Regions from separate parts of the Synechococcus sp. EJ6-Ellesmere genome, predicted to be linked through region 1. Evidence: predicted binding sites of a transcription regulator. Region 1 holds the regulator's gene; the other holds the start of a gene.
What was found. Region 1 encodes HrcA, which represses chaperone genes, less so after heat shock. Its sites were predicted from a motif close to TTAGCACTCNNNNNNNNNGAGTGCTAA; they were not measured.
Positions count from the first base shown of each region.

Region 2: groES (co-chaperone GroES) is a predicted target of HrcA. The motif match lies at 4,494-4,520, and genes of this name have one in related genera.

Region 1 is NZ_JAGQBY010000117.1:3,672-9,954, forward strand. It holds gene KBY78_RS12580 (AI-2E family transporter) at 1-979, shown strand, start outside; gene cysC (adenylyl-sulfate kinase) at 939-1,562, opposite strand; gene KBY78_RS12590 (translation initiation factor) at 1,648-1,977, opposite strand; gene KBY78_RS12595 (hypothetical protein) at 2,025-2,279, shown strand; gene trpB (tryptophan synthase subunit beta) at 2,305-3,564, shown strand; gene KBY78_RS12605 (20S proteasome subunit A/B) at 3,574-4,347, opposite strand; gene KBY78_RS12610 (heat-inducible transcriptional repressor HrcA) at 4,402-5,403, opposite strand; gene KBY78_RS12615 (rhodanese-like domain-containing protein) at 5,505-5,918, opposite strand; partial or broken gene KBY78_RS12620 (DUF3352 domain-containing protein) at 5,927-6,283, shown strand, end outside.
Region 2 is NZ_JAGQBY010000030.1:14,297-20,579, reverse strand. It holds gene KBY78_RS05080 (transglycosylase domain-containing protein) at 1-311, shown strand, start outside; gene KBY78_RS05075 (hypothetical protein) at 327-530, shown strand; gene KBY78_RS05070 (rhomboid family intramembrane serine protease) at 565-1,710, opposite strand; gene KBY78_RS05065 (transaldolase family protein) at 1,707-2,375, opposite strand; gene atpC (ATP synthase F1 subunit epsilon) at 2,392-2,799, opposite strand; gene atpD (F0F1 ATP synthase subunit beta) at 2,838-4,316, opposite strand; gene groES (co-chaperone GroES) at 4,574-4,885, shown strand; partial or broken gene groL (chaperonin GroEL) at 4,984-6,283, shown strand, end outside.

The DNA of each region.
Region 1 (6,283 bases):
CAGCCGCTGGCTGACGGGCCGCGGCCTGCCCCGGCCCCTGGCCCTCGCCCTGGTGCTCGGTCTGGGCTTGCTGGTGCTGGTGCTGGTGGCCCTCTGGATCATTCCCCTGCTGGTGGAGCAGCTGGCGGATCTGCTCACAGCCTTGCCGGGCTGGTTTGTGGAGGCGGAAACCCTGCTCAATCAGGCCCAGGCCTGGGCGGTGGAGCATGGTCTGCCGGCGGATTTCGGTGACCTCAGCAGTGCCCTTCTCACCCGCTCCACCCAATACGCCTCGCAGCTGAGCCAGAAGCTGCTCGGACTGCTCGGCGCCACCCTCACCCTGACGATCAACAGCGTGATCGTGATCGTGCTGGCCATCTTCCTGCTGCTGGGCGGCGAGTCGATCAGCCGCGGCCTGGCCCGCTGGTTGCCGGCCAGCTGGCGGGAGATGGTGCTGGGCACCGTGAACCGCACCTTCCGCGGTTACTTCGGCGGCCAGGTGATCCTGGCGCTGATCCTGAGCGCGGCCCAGATCGTGGTCTTCACCCTGCTGGGGATTCCCTATGGCGTGTTGTTCGCCGTGGCCATCGGGTTCACCACCCTGATCCCCTATGCCAGCGCCTTCACCATTGTGCTGGTGAGCCTGCTGCTGGCCCTTGAGGATCCCACCACCGGCCTGGAGGTGCTGGCGGTGGCGATCGCCGTGGGCCAGGTGGTCGACCAGGTGATCCAGCCCCGCTTGATGGGCAAGATCGTGGGATTGCAGCCGGCCTGGCTCCTGCTCAGCCTTCCGGTCGGGGCCCGGATCGGCAGCCTGCTGGGCCTCGGGGACCTGCTGGGCCTGCTGCTGGCGGTGCCGGTGGCCAGTTGCCTCAAGGCCTTCCTCGATGAGGTGGCCCGGCGCCTTGGGCTGCCTGAGCCAGAATTACCGCCCAGGCAGGCGGCCATGGCACGGATGTTCAGCCCGCCGCGATCAACCCCTGACGCTCCAGGTAGCTGATCACCTGGGCCACGTTCTCCTCCAGCCTGCCGCTGGTGTCGACCAGCAGTTCAGGGGACTCCGGAGCTTCATAGGGACTGGAGATGCCGGTGAACTCCTTGATCACGCCGGCACGGGCCTTGGCGTAGAGCCCCTTGGGATCACGCTGCTCGCAGACCGCCAGGTCGGCGGAGCAGTGGATCTCGATGAAATCGCCACGCTCCACCAGGGCCCGGGCCCGATCGCGGTCGGCCCGGAAGGGCGACACGAAGGCGGTGAGGGTGATCACGCCGGCGTCGAGGAAGAGCTTGGCCACCTCGCCGATGCGACGGATGTTCTCCTCCCGGTCGGCATCGGAGAACCCCAGGTCCTTGCAGAGGCCATGGCGCACGTTGTCGCCATCGAGCAGGTAGGTGGCCAGTCCCCGCTGGAACAGCTCCACGTTCACGGCGTTGGCCAGGGTGCTTTTGCCAGCGCCCGAGAGCCCCGTGAACCAGAGGATGGCACTGCGGTGGCCCCGCTGGCTGGCGCGGGAGTCGCGGTCCACCGAGGCCTCATGCCAGACGATGTTGGTGGCTTTGCTGTCGGCGGGGGAGCTGGTCATCGACGGCGCGGGTATGGGGAGAGCGGTGGGGCGATGGTCTCACCTTTCCGCCACCCCTGGTGGCCTGGAGTACTCCAACGGCTGATCAGCCTCCAGCCTGTCTGGGCCGGAAGCCCTCCGCCGTGAGCGTCTCCAGGCAGGTGGTCACTTGATCCCCCTGCAGCTCGATCACGCCGTTCTTGAGGGTGCCGCCGCTGCCGGCGGTGGCCTTCAGGCGCTTGAGCAGGGCCCGGGCGTCGGCGTCACTGATCTCCAGCCCGGTGATGGCTGTCACGGTCTTACCGCCCTTGCCCGCCTTCGTGCGCTGCACCCGTACCCGTTGCTGCGGAAGCGGGGCCGCCGCTCCCGCTCCCGCAGCCGCTGGCCGGGCGGTACTCGCCGCGGCACTGAATTCCTGCCAGCCTCCCTTGCCCATGGCGCCCGTTGCCGCTACGCCTTCCATCACAGCGCACCCCTGAGCCGATGGATCTGCCGCCTGTCCGCTTCGAGATGCTGCGCTTGAACCTGAACCCCCGCCCAGCGGCGCCGGCCTGCATCCCGGTGCCCGGGCCCGATGCCCAGGCCCTGAGTTTTTCGATGGCGGAGGCGCCCCCCTGCCGCGATCCCGCGGCGCGGCTTGCCATCGACGAGCCCCCGGGCTGGCCGCCGGCCCGCTCCGCTGGAGGCGACAGCTGGACCCTGCCACCGCCGCCGGTGCCGCCGCGGCCCGCTTCCTAGGCTGGAGCACCCCGATCGATCACCGGTGACGAGCACCCTCCCCCCGATCCCGCAGGATCCCGCTGCCCTGGAGGAGGGGGCCCGCCCCAATGCTCTCGGGCGATTCGGGCGCTATGGCGGCCAGTACGTTCCTGAAACCCTGATGCCCGCCCTGGCGGAGCTGGAGCAGGCGGCGGCTGAGGCCTGGGCTGATCCCGCCTTCACCAGCCGGCTCGATCATCTGCTCAAAACCTATGTGGGTCGCCCCTCGCCGCTCTACGAGGCCGAGCGGCTCACCGCCCACTACCAGCGCCCCGAGGGTGGCCCCCGCATCTGGCTGAAGCGCGAGGACCTCAACCACACCGGTGCCCACAAGATCAACAACGCTCTGGGTCAGGCGTTGCTGGCCCTGCGCATGGGCAAGCAGCGGATCATCGCCGAAACCGGCGCCGGTCAGCACGGCGTGGCCACCGCCACCGTCTGTGCCCGCTTCGGTCTGGAGTGCGTGATCTACATGGGCGCCGAGGACATGCGCCGCCAGGCCCTGAACGTGTTCCGCATGCGCCTGCTGGGGGCCACGGTGCAGCCGGTCACGGCCGGCACCGCCACCCTTAAGGACGCCACCAGCGAGGCCATCCGCGACTGGGTGACCAACGTGGAGAGCACCCACTACATCCTGGGGTCGGTGGCCGGACCCCACCCCTACCCGATGCTGGTGCGTGATTTTCACGCGGTGATCGGCGAGGAAACCAAGGTCCAGTGCCAGGAGGCCTTCGGCCGCCTGCCCGATGTGCTCCTCGCCTGCGTGGGCGGTGGCTCCAACGCCATGGGTCTCTTCCATCCCTTCGTCACCGACACCTCCGTCCGTCTGATCGGTGTGGAGGCCGCCGGCGATGGCGTGGCCACGGGCCGCCATGCCGCCACGATCACCGAAGGCCGCGTCGGGGTGCTGCACGGTGCCATGAGCCTGCTGCTGCAGGACGAGCAGGGGCAGGTGCAGGAGGCCCACTCGATCAGTGCCGGTCTCGACTACCCCGGGGTGGGCCCCGAGCACAGCTACCTGCAGGAGCTGGGCCGGGCCGAGTACGCCGCCGTCACCGATCAGGAGGCCCTTGATGCGCTGCAGCGGGTGAGTTTGCTGGAGGGCATCATCCCGGCTCTGGAAACGGCCCACGCCTTTGCCTGGCTGGAGCAGCTCTGCCCCACCCTGGCGCCGGGCACCGAGCTGGTGATCAACCTCTCCGGCCGCGGCGACAAGGACGTGAACACCGTGGCCGACAGGCTCGGGGACCAGCTGGCCAGCTGATCCGCAGGCTCAGGCCACGGGATCCTGGGCCTGCTCCCAGGGAAAGCGGGGGAGGCTCTGCATCGCCTGGCGCTGGCTCTCGATCCAGATCCGGTTGATTTCGGCGATTTCGCGGGCGCCCCGCTCCAGCCTCTGGTGGTGCGCCACCGCCAGGCTGTCGCGGGGGTAGAGGGCCACCTCGAAGGGAGGCCCCACGGTGAGGTTGGAGCGGCGGGTGATCACCTGCGACACCAGGCAGAGCCGGGCTGCATCTTCCAGCGACATCCGGCAGTGCCCCACCGAATCGAGCGGGGGCTTGCCGTACTTGCTCTCCCCGATCTGCAGGAACGGTGTTTCGGGTGTGGCCATGATCGCGTTGCCCTGGGGGTAGATCAGGTACAGGCCATGGGGCTGGCCGGCGATCTGGCCGCCGAGGATGAAACTGGCCTCGCCGCTGGCGCCCACCTGGTGCAGCGCCGAGTGGTTCTCGTTCTGCACCTCCACACTCAGCCGGCCGATGTAGGCGGCCACCTCGACCAGATAGCTGGCACTGAGCAGATCGTGTTGTCTGGAAGCCCCGCCGGAACTCCCCTGACCGACCAACGGCAGCCCCGCCAGGCCAGGCCCATCGCGCCGGGCCTGGTTCAGGTCGCGCTTGATGTGATTGATCACAGCCTGGGTTGTGGCCAGGTTGCCGGCGGCCAGGAGCATGAACAGCCGGTCGGGAGCCGGCTCGAAGGTGTGCAGCTTCCGGTACGACGAGATGTAGTCGACGCCGGCGTTGGTGCGGGAGTCGGAGGCCATCACCAGGCCACTTTCCAACCAGAACCCCACGCAATAGGTCATTCGGTTGGGGCCTCAGCTGAGCAGACGCTGCAGGCTAGTGGCCACCGAGCGCACCGCTGAGATCGCTGTGGCATAGGCCATGCGCATCGGCCCCAGCAGAGCCACCTGGCCTTCGCTGCCGTCTCCGCTCCGGTAGGTGGCCCGCACCACGGCGCAGTGGCGCAGGGCGGGATGGGGATGCTCCGCCCCGATCCAGATCCCCTCCGGGTCCTGCTGCCGCGATGGTTGCAGCAGGCGCAGAGGCTCCTCCTCCACAAGCTGCAGCAATGGACGGAGATCGGCGCTGCGGCTGAATTCGGGCTGGGCCAGCAGCCCGCCCATGCCCACGACCACGGCACCGTCGCCATCGCTGCTTCGGGCCTGACGGTGGCTGCGCAGGGCCTGGCGCAGCACGCCGCCGCTGGTGCGCAGCTGGGAGGGGAGGCTCTCCCAGCGGATCAGGCCCCCGGGGGGGCGGTCCAGTTCTGTCTGCAGCCACCCCTCCAGGGCTGGCAGCTCCGGTCTGGCCCCAGGGGGCAGGCGCAGGTTGAGGCTGCTGGCCACCAGGGCGTTCTCCACCAGCAGCACCAGCAGCCGCTCGCCGTTGGGCACCAGCCGGATCGCCTGCAGGCGTGACTCGGCCCGCTGCGGACGGGTGATGAGACTCATCAGACCAGTGAGATCGGCCAGGCGACGGGCCAGGTGGAGCAGCAGATCATCGAGGGCCGCCCATTGCAGGCTCAGGCCCAGCAGTTCCCGCTGCAGTTGCACCGCCCCGGCCCCTGGGGCCGGCAGCAGCGCATCCACGTACAGGCGGTAGCCCTGCTGGCTGGGGATGCGGCCGGCTGAGGTGTGGGGCTGCAGCAACAGGCCCCGTTGCTCAAGCGCTCCCATGGTCGAGCGCACCGTGGCTGCACTGGCGGGCAAGCCGAAGCGGCGGATCAGGGTGCGGCTGCCCACCGGCTCCATGGTGTCGACGTAGTGATGCACCGTGGCCTGCAGCACCTGCTGTTGGCGGTGGGGCAGGGCGATCACATGCGCGCTGGCGGAATGTCTGGGCCTGATGGTAAAGAAGAAGTCTTCACTCCAGCCAGTCTGTTGCGGCCAGGAAGGGATCCAGCCCTGACGATCAGCCCTCAGTAGCGCGGCACCGAGGGATCCACCTCCACGCTCCAGGCGTCGATGCCCCCCTGCAGGTTGAGCACGTCGTCGTAGCCCTGGGCCTCCATCAACCAGCAGGCGAACTGCCAGCTGCGGATTCCGGCATGGCAGAGCACCACCACCGTCTGGTCCCGCCCGATCAGGCTCTCGATGCGCTCCAGCCATTCGGCTGAGCGGCTGAGCGGCAGATGCAGCACCGGCTCTTGCAGCGCGGCCATCTCCAGTTCAGCCGGTTCGCGCACGTCCACCAGCAGCAGCGGTTCGCCGCTGAGCAGCCGTTGCTGGAGTGCGCCGGCGCGGATGGCCCTTGGGGTCGGGGTGGTCATGGCATCCATGGTGACGCGATCGGCTCGGTACTGGGCCCTGGGGCTGTCAGCGGGCATGGTCATGGATGAAGATGACAGCACCCTGTGTGCGGCGCATGAAGGCTCGCCCCTTCCTGGCGGCTGTGCTGACGGCAGCACTGCTCCTGCTCTCCCTGGGGGGAGGCTTCTGGTGGCTGGCGCTCCGTCAGAGTCCCCTGCGCCTGGAGCAGCAGCCGCTGCACCTGCCCCTGGCGGCCCGCTTCGTGCCGCGCACCGCGCTGCTCAGTCTTCACCTGCTGGTGGAACCCGACGACCTGGTGGCCTACGCCAGGGCCGTGTCTCCCCCGCCCCAGCGCCGGGGAGCGGCCGAGCTGATGCTGAACCTGCGCGATGGTGCCTTCGCCACGGCCGGCCTCGACTATTCCAGAGAGCTGGCCGGCTGGCTGGGC
Region 2 (6,283 bases), on a different contig from region 1:
AGGCCCGCCAGCTGGGGATCAGCACCCCTCTCGACGCCGACTTCAACACCATGCTCGGCGGCCGCGAAACCCTGCTCTACGAGATGGCCCGGGCCTACGCGGTGGTGGCCAACGGGGGGCGCAGCGTACCGATGCATGGTGTGAGCAAGATCTACGACCTGGGCATCTGCCGCTCGATCTACAGCCTCGCCTCCTGCCCGGAGCGGGGGGTGACGACCCCCATCGGTGAGCAGCCGCGTCTGCCGCTGCGTGAGGAAGATGCCGCGGCGCTGGACGAGCTGCTGGCGGGGCTGGTGCACAGAGGCACGTGACGGGCCGCTGCGGCGGTGGCCGATGCCCGAGGCAAGACCGGCACCACCGACAACGGCGTGGATGTGCTCTTCATCGGCTACTCCCCGGCGCTGGAGATCCTCACCGCCATCTGGATGGGCAACGACGACAACCGGCCGGCGCAGGCGGCCAGCGGTGCCCTGGTGGCCGAGCTCTGGGGGAGGTACATGGCCGCGATCGGGGCGGGGCGCCAGACCTGAGGCCAGCCCCTGGAGCCGTGCCTGATCAGCCCGCTCAGCCCCCAGCTCCCCTCGACTTCAGAACCAGCTGCAGCAGCGTCTCCAACCGGTTGAACACCGCCCAGGCCACCCCGAGCACCAGGCCCCACCACCACTGGCTGCTCAGCAAGCGGTCGAGAGGACGACTGTTGTCGTCCTCGCTCTGGCGGGGCAGCTGCCAGCCCAGCTGCAGGGCGCCATACACCAGCAGCAGCACCCAGGTGGGAATGTCGATCGGACCCAGGCTGAAGGACAGGGCACGCCAGCGCAGCAGGCTCGAGGCAGCCGCCAGGCCGATCAGGGCGCTCACCGCCCCGGCGGCTCCATCCCAGCGGCGTTCCATGGTGCGCCGCTCCGCCAGCAGCAGGGCCAGAGCTGTGGTGGCCAGGCTGGTGAGCACATAGCGCAGCACCACATCGGGCAGCGGCAGCGGTGAGGGAGCCCGCAGGATCAGCAGCAGCAGCGCCACGTTCACGACCGCTTCGAGATGGTTGTGATGAATCCATGGGGCAGTGATCCAGCGCCAGGCCTGGCGGGGCTCGGTGGCATCGGCCTGCTCCAGGGGCCACTGGCGCCGCGCCCGCTTCAGGGGGCCGAGGCTGAGGGCCTGAAGCAGCGCCAGGGCGAGCGCCAGCACAAGCCAGCCCTGCCAGTTCCACGACTTGAACAGCCAGTGGTCGAGTTCGCCGCTGAGCCAGCGCAGCACCAGAGCAGCGCCCGCCGCCAGGGCCAGGCCCGGGCCCATGGCTTGCAGCGAGTGCCACAGCGACTGCCCTGGCGGCCGCAGAGCGTCAGGGGTGACCGGTGCTGCCGGAGCGCCTGTCTCAGCATTGGCCCCAGGGCCCTGAGGCCTGGAGACCGCCACACCCGTGGCGGCCTCCAGCAGATCGAGCAGTTCGTCCAGCACCGCCGGGGCGTAGGTGCTCCCCAGCTGCTCGGCCAGGAGCTGTACGGAGGTGCTGCGGCCGGCCCCGCTCTCCTGGAGGGCCCGCAGCAGTAAGGGCTGGTCCGCCAGGTCGCGCACGGGCCCCTTGAGGCGCTCCTCGGCCCCGAGCAGATCGACCAGCCGGTTGGCGATGGCCCTGCCGTTGCTAAGTCCCGGGTTGCCGGCCTCCTGCCAGGCCCGCAGCTGCAGGCCGAGCTCCCGTCCCTTGCCCCTCACCGCTCCACCAGGGTGGCGTCGGCGTCGAACCGTGCCGCGGCGGCTTCGCTGGCCTCGCAGTTGAACAGGGCCACCGTCAGCTGTGGGGAGAGGGTGAAGGTGGTCATCCCTGCCGCCGCCAGGCGGCTGAGGTCGCTGGTGGCCCGCAGGCTGGCCACCAGCAGCCGCAGGCTCGAGCCGCTGCGGTCAACGCACTGCTGCATCGTGATCAGCTCCTGGTGGCCATCCCGGCCCTGATCCTGGATGCGGCCCAGGTAGGGGGCGATGTAGCGAGCGCCGAGGGCTGCGGCCACCAGTACCTGGGGTGCCTCGTAGCAGGCGGTGAAGGTGAGCGGGATGCCCTGGGCGATCAGCTTCACGCCCGCAACAGTGCCGACCCTGGTGAGCGGGACCTTGATGGTGATCCTCCCAGGGGCCAGCTCAGCGAGGCCCAGGGCGCAATCCAACAGCGCCTCAGGCTCACGTCCCCAGGCCTGCAGGTGCAGCTCCTGGCAGCCGAGATCGAGGGCCCGTTGGCTGAGGGATCGCAATTCAAAAATGCGGCAGACCTGGCCGGCCTGCCGCAGCAGCGTGGGGTTGGTGGTGATGCCGTGGAACAAACCACTGGGCATCAATTCCTCCCAAACGAGAGGATCAGCCGAGTCGAGGAAGAAACGCAGGCTCATGGAGAGCCCCGCGGCCTCAGTTGGCGCGGGTGGCCTGGAGCCTCGCGCGGGAACGCGCCAGGTCCTGCTGGGCCTTCACCTTCTCGGTACTGGGGGGCTGACCTTCAAAGCCAGCTGCCATCTGCTCGGCGACCTCCAACTCTCGCTCGGCCTTGCCGGCATCGATGCGCGAGCCGAGCTCGGCGCCGTTGACCAGAACGGTGACCTCATTGGCCTCGACTTCGGCAAAGCCACCCATCAGGGCGATGCTGGTCCAGTCCTTGCCGGACCGGAGGCGCATCACGCCTACATCAAGAGCCGTGAGCATGGAGACGTGGCCGGTGAGGATGCCCACCTGACCGGAGGTGCTGGGCAGGATCACCTCATCGGCAGTGCCGTCAAAGACACTCTGGTCGGGGGCCAGAACACGCAGGTTGAGAGTCATGGGGGCGAGTGCTCAGGAAGCGGATGGGATGGTGAAACTCAGCCCTTCTTGGCTTCGGAGGCAATTTTCTGAGCCTTCGCCTTGACCTGGTCGATCGTGCCCACCAGATAGAAGGCCTGCTCGGGGAGATCGTCGAGCTCGCCAGCAAGGATCATGTTGAAGCCCTTGATGGTTTCCTCCAGCTTCACGTATTCGCCCGGCTGTCCGGTGAAGATCTCGGCCACGAAGAAGGGCTGGGAGAGGAACTTCTCGATTTTCCGGGCCCGGTCCACCGTGCGGCGGTCGTCTTCGGAGAGCTCGTCGAGGCCGAGAATCGCGATGATGTCCTGCAGCTCCTTGTAGCGCTGAAGGGTGCTCTGCACGGCCCGGGCCGTGCGGTAGTGCTCATCACCCACCACCGAGGGCTGGAGCATGGTGCTGGTGGAATCGAGGGGATCCACGGCGGGGTAGATGCCCTTGGAGGCCAGGCCACGGCTGAGCACCGTGGTCGCGTCGAGGTGGGCGAAGGTGGTGGCAGGAGCCGGGTCGGTGAGGTCGTCGGCAGGCACGTAGACGGCCTGAATCGAGGTGATTGAGCCCTCCAGGGTTGAGGTGATGCGCTCCTGCAGTTCCCCCACGTCGGTGCCGAGAGTGGGCTGGTAGCCCACGGCGGAGGGCATGCGGCCCAGGAGGGCACTCACTTCGGAGCCGGCCTGCACGAAGCGGAAGATGTTGTCGATGAACAGCAGCACGTCCTGCTTGTTCACGTCGCGGAAATGCTCGGCCATGGTGAGCGCCGAGAGGCCCACCCGCATGCGGGCGCCGGGGGGCTCGTTCATCTGCCCGTAGCAGAGCGCCACCTTCGACTTGCTGAGGTCCTCCGAGTTGATCACTCCGGACTCCTTGAATTCCTCGTAGAGATCGTTGCCTTCGCGGGTGCGCTCACCCACCCCACCGAAGACCGACACACCGCCGTGCTCCTTGGCGATGTTGTTGATCAGTTCCTGGATCAGTACGGTCTTGCCGACGCCGGCGCCACCGAACAGGCCGACCTTGCCGCCCTGGCGGTAAGGGGCCAGCAGGTCGATCACCTTGATGCCGGTTTCGAAGACCTTGGGCTTGGTTTCCAGCTCGGTGAGCTTGGGTGGATCGCGGTGAATCGAGGCGGTGAGATTGGTCGTGACGGCATCGCGTTCGTCGACCGGCTCCCCGAGCACGTTAAGAATGCGGCCAAGCGTTGCTTCACCTACGGGCACGGAGATGGGAGCGCCGGTGTCGAGGGCTTCCATGCCGCGGACCAGACCGTCGGTGGTGCTCATCGAGACGGCGCGGACCCGGTGATCACCCAGCAGTTGCTGCACTTCGGCAGTGAGAGCTACGTGCTGTCCGGCTGAGTTCCGGCCTTCGATGCGCAGGGCGTTGAAAATCCTGGGAAGCTTGCCTGCAGGAAATTCAACGTCCAGTACAGGACCGATCACCTGGCGGACAATGCCCTTGGTGCCGGTGGAGGCGCCGGAGGTTGCGGGTGCAGCAGCCATAGGTCAAGAAAAGGTTCGCGCAGCGGGTGCCCCCCGCCTTAAGCGGCGCAACCTTACCACTCCAGTCAGCCGCTCTACCCGTGGACCGCGCCGCCGCAGGGCTGCTGGCAACCGGTGGCGGCTGTTCGGTGACCCGCACATGGATCGGATTGTCGCCCCGCAAGGGCTCCGCCTAGGTTGGCAGTCGACGGGCCCGAGTGCCAACTCCCCGTTGTCGTGGCGCCGCAGGCGTCACTTTGTCGCTTTTGCATGGATCCATGGCTGCTGTTTCTCTGAGCGTTTCCACGGTTAAACCCCTTGGAGACCGCGTGTTCATCAAGGTGTCCGATTCGGACGAAAAAACTGCTGGCGGCATCCTCCTGCCCGACACCGCCCAGGAAAAGCCCCAGGTGGGTGAGGTGGTGCAGGTCGGCCCCGGCAAGCGCAGTGACGACGGGACCCGCCAGGCTCCTGAAGTGAGCGTGGGCGACAAGGTCCTCTACAGCAAGTACGCCGGCACCGACATCAAGCTCGGCGGCAACGAGTTCGTTCTCCTCTCGGAGAAAGACATCCTCGCCATCGTCAACTGATCACCGCTGCTGATCGGGGAAGTCAGGCCATCCGCAACTCGGCCGCTTGCTTGCCCTTCGCTTCATTTTCGTTCCCTTAGAAAAGAGATCATTTCTCCATGGCCAAGCGCATCATTTACAACGAGAACGCCCGCAGGGCCCTCGAAAAAGGCATCGACATCCTGGCTGAGGCCGTTGCCGTCACCCTCGGCCCCAAAGGCCGCAACGTGGTGCTCGAGAAGAAGTTCGGCGCTCCCCAGATCATCAACGACGGCGTCACGATCGCCAAGGAGATCGAACTCGAGGACCACATCGAGAACACTGGCGTTGCCCTGATCCGTCAGGCCGCCTCCAAGACCAACGACGCCGCTGGTGATGGCACCACCACCGCCACCGTCCTGGCTCATGCCATGGTCAAGGCTGGACTGCGCAACGTGGCTGCCGGCGCCAATGCCATCACCCTGAAGAAGGGCATCGACAAGGCCTCCGACTTCCTCGTCAAGAAGATCGAGGAGCACGCCAAGCCGATCTCCGACTCCAACGCCATCGCCCAGGTGGGCACCATCTCCGCCGGCAACGACGAAGAAGTGGGCCGGATGATCGCTGACGCGATGGACAAGGTCGGCAAGGAAGGCGTGATCTCCCTGGAAGAAGGGAAGTCGATGACCACCGAGCTGGAGGTCACCGAGGGCATGCGCTTCGACAAGGGCTACATCTCGCCTTACTTCGCCACCGACACCGAGCGGATGGAAGCGGTGCTCGAGGAGCCCTACATCCTGCTCACCGACAAGAAGATCGGTCTGGTGCAGGATCTGGTGCCCGTGCTCGAGCAGATTGCCCGCACCGGGAAGCCCCTGCTGATCATCGCCGAGGACATCGAGAAGGAAGCCCTCGCCACCCTGGTGGTGAACCGCCTGCGCGGCGTGCTCAACGTGGCGGCCGTCAAGGCTCCCGGCTTCGGTGACCGCCGCTAGGCCATGCTCGAGGACATCGCCGTTCTCACCAACGGTCAGCTGATCACTGAGGACGCCGGCCTCAAGCTGGAGAACACCAAACTGGAGATGCTGGGCACCGCCCGCCGCATCACCATCAACAAGGACACCACCACCATCGTGGCCGAAGGCAACGAGGCGGCGGTGAAGGCCCGCTGCGAGCAGATTCGCAAGCAGATGGACGAAACCGACTCCTCCTACGACAAGGAGAAGCTGCAGGAGCGTCTGGCCAAGCTGAGCGGCGGTGTGGCCGTGGTCAAGGTGGGTGCCGCCACCGAGACCGAGATGAAGGACAAGAAGCTGCGCCTGGAAGATGCCATCAACGCCACCAAGGCGGCTGTTGAGGAAGGCATCGTTCCTGGTGGTGGCACCACCCTCGCCCACCTGGCGCCGGCCCTGGAAGAGTGGGCGGCCGCCAACCTCACAG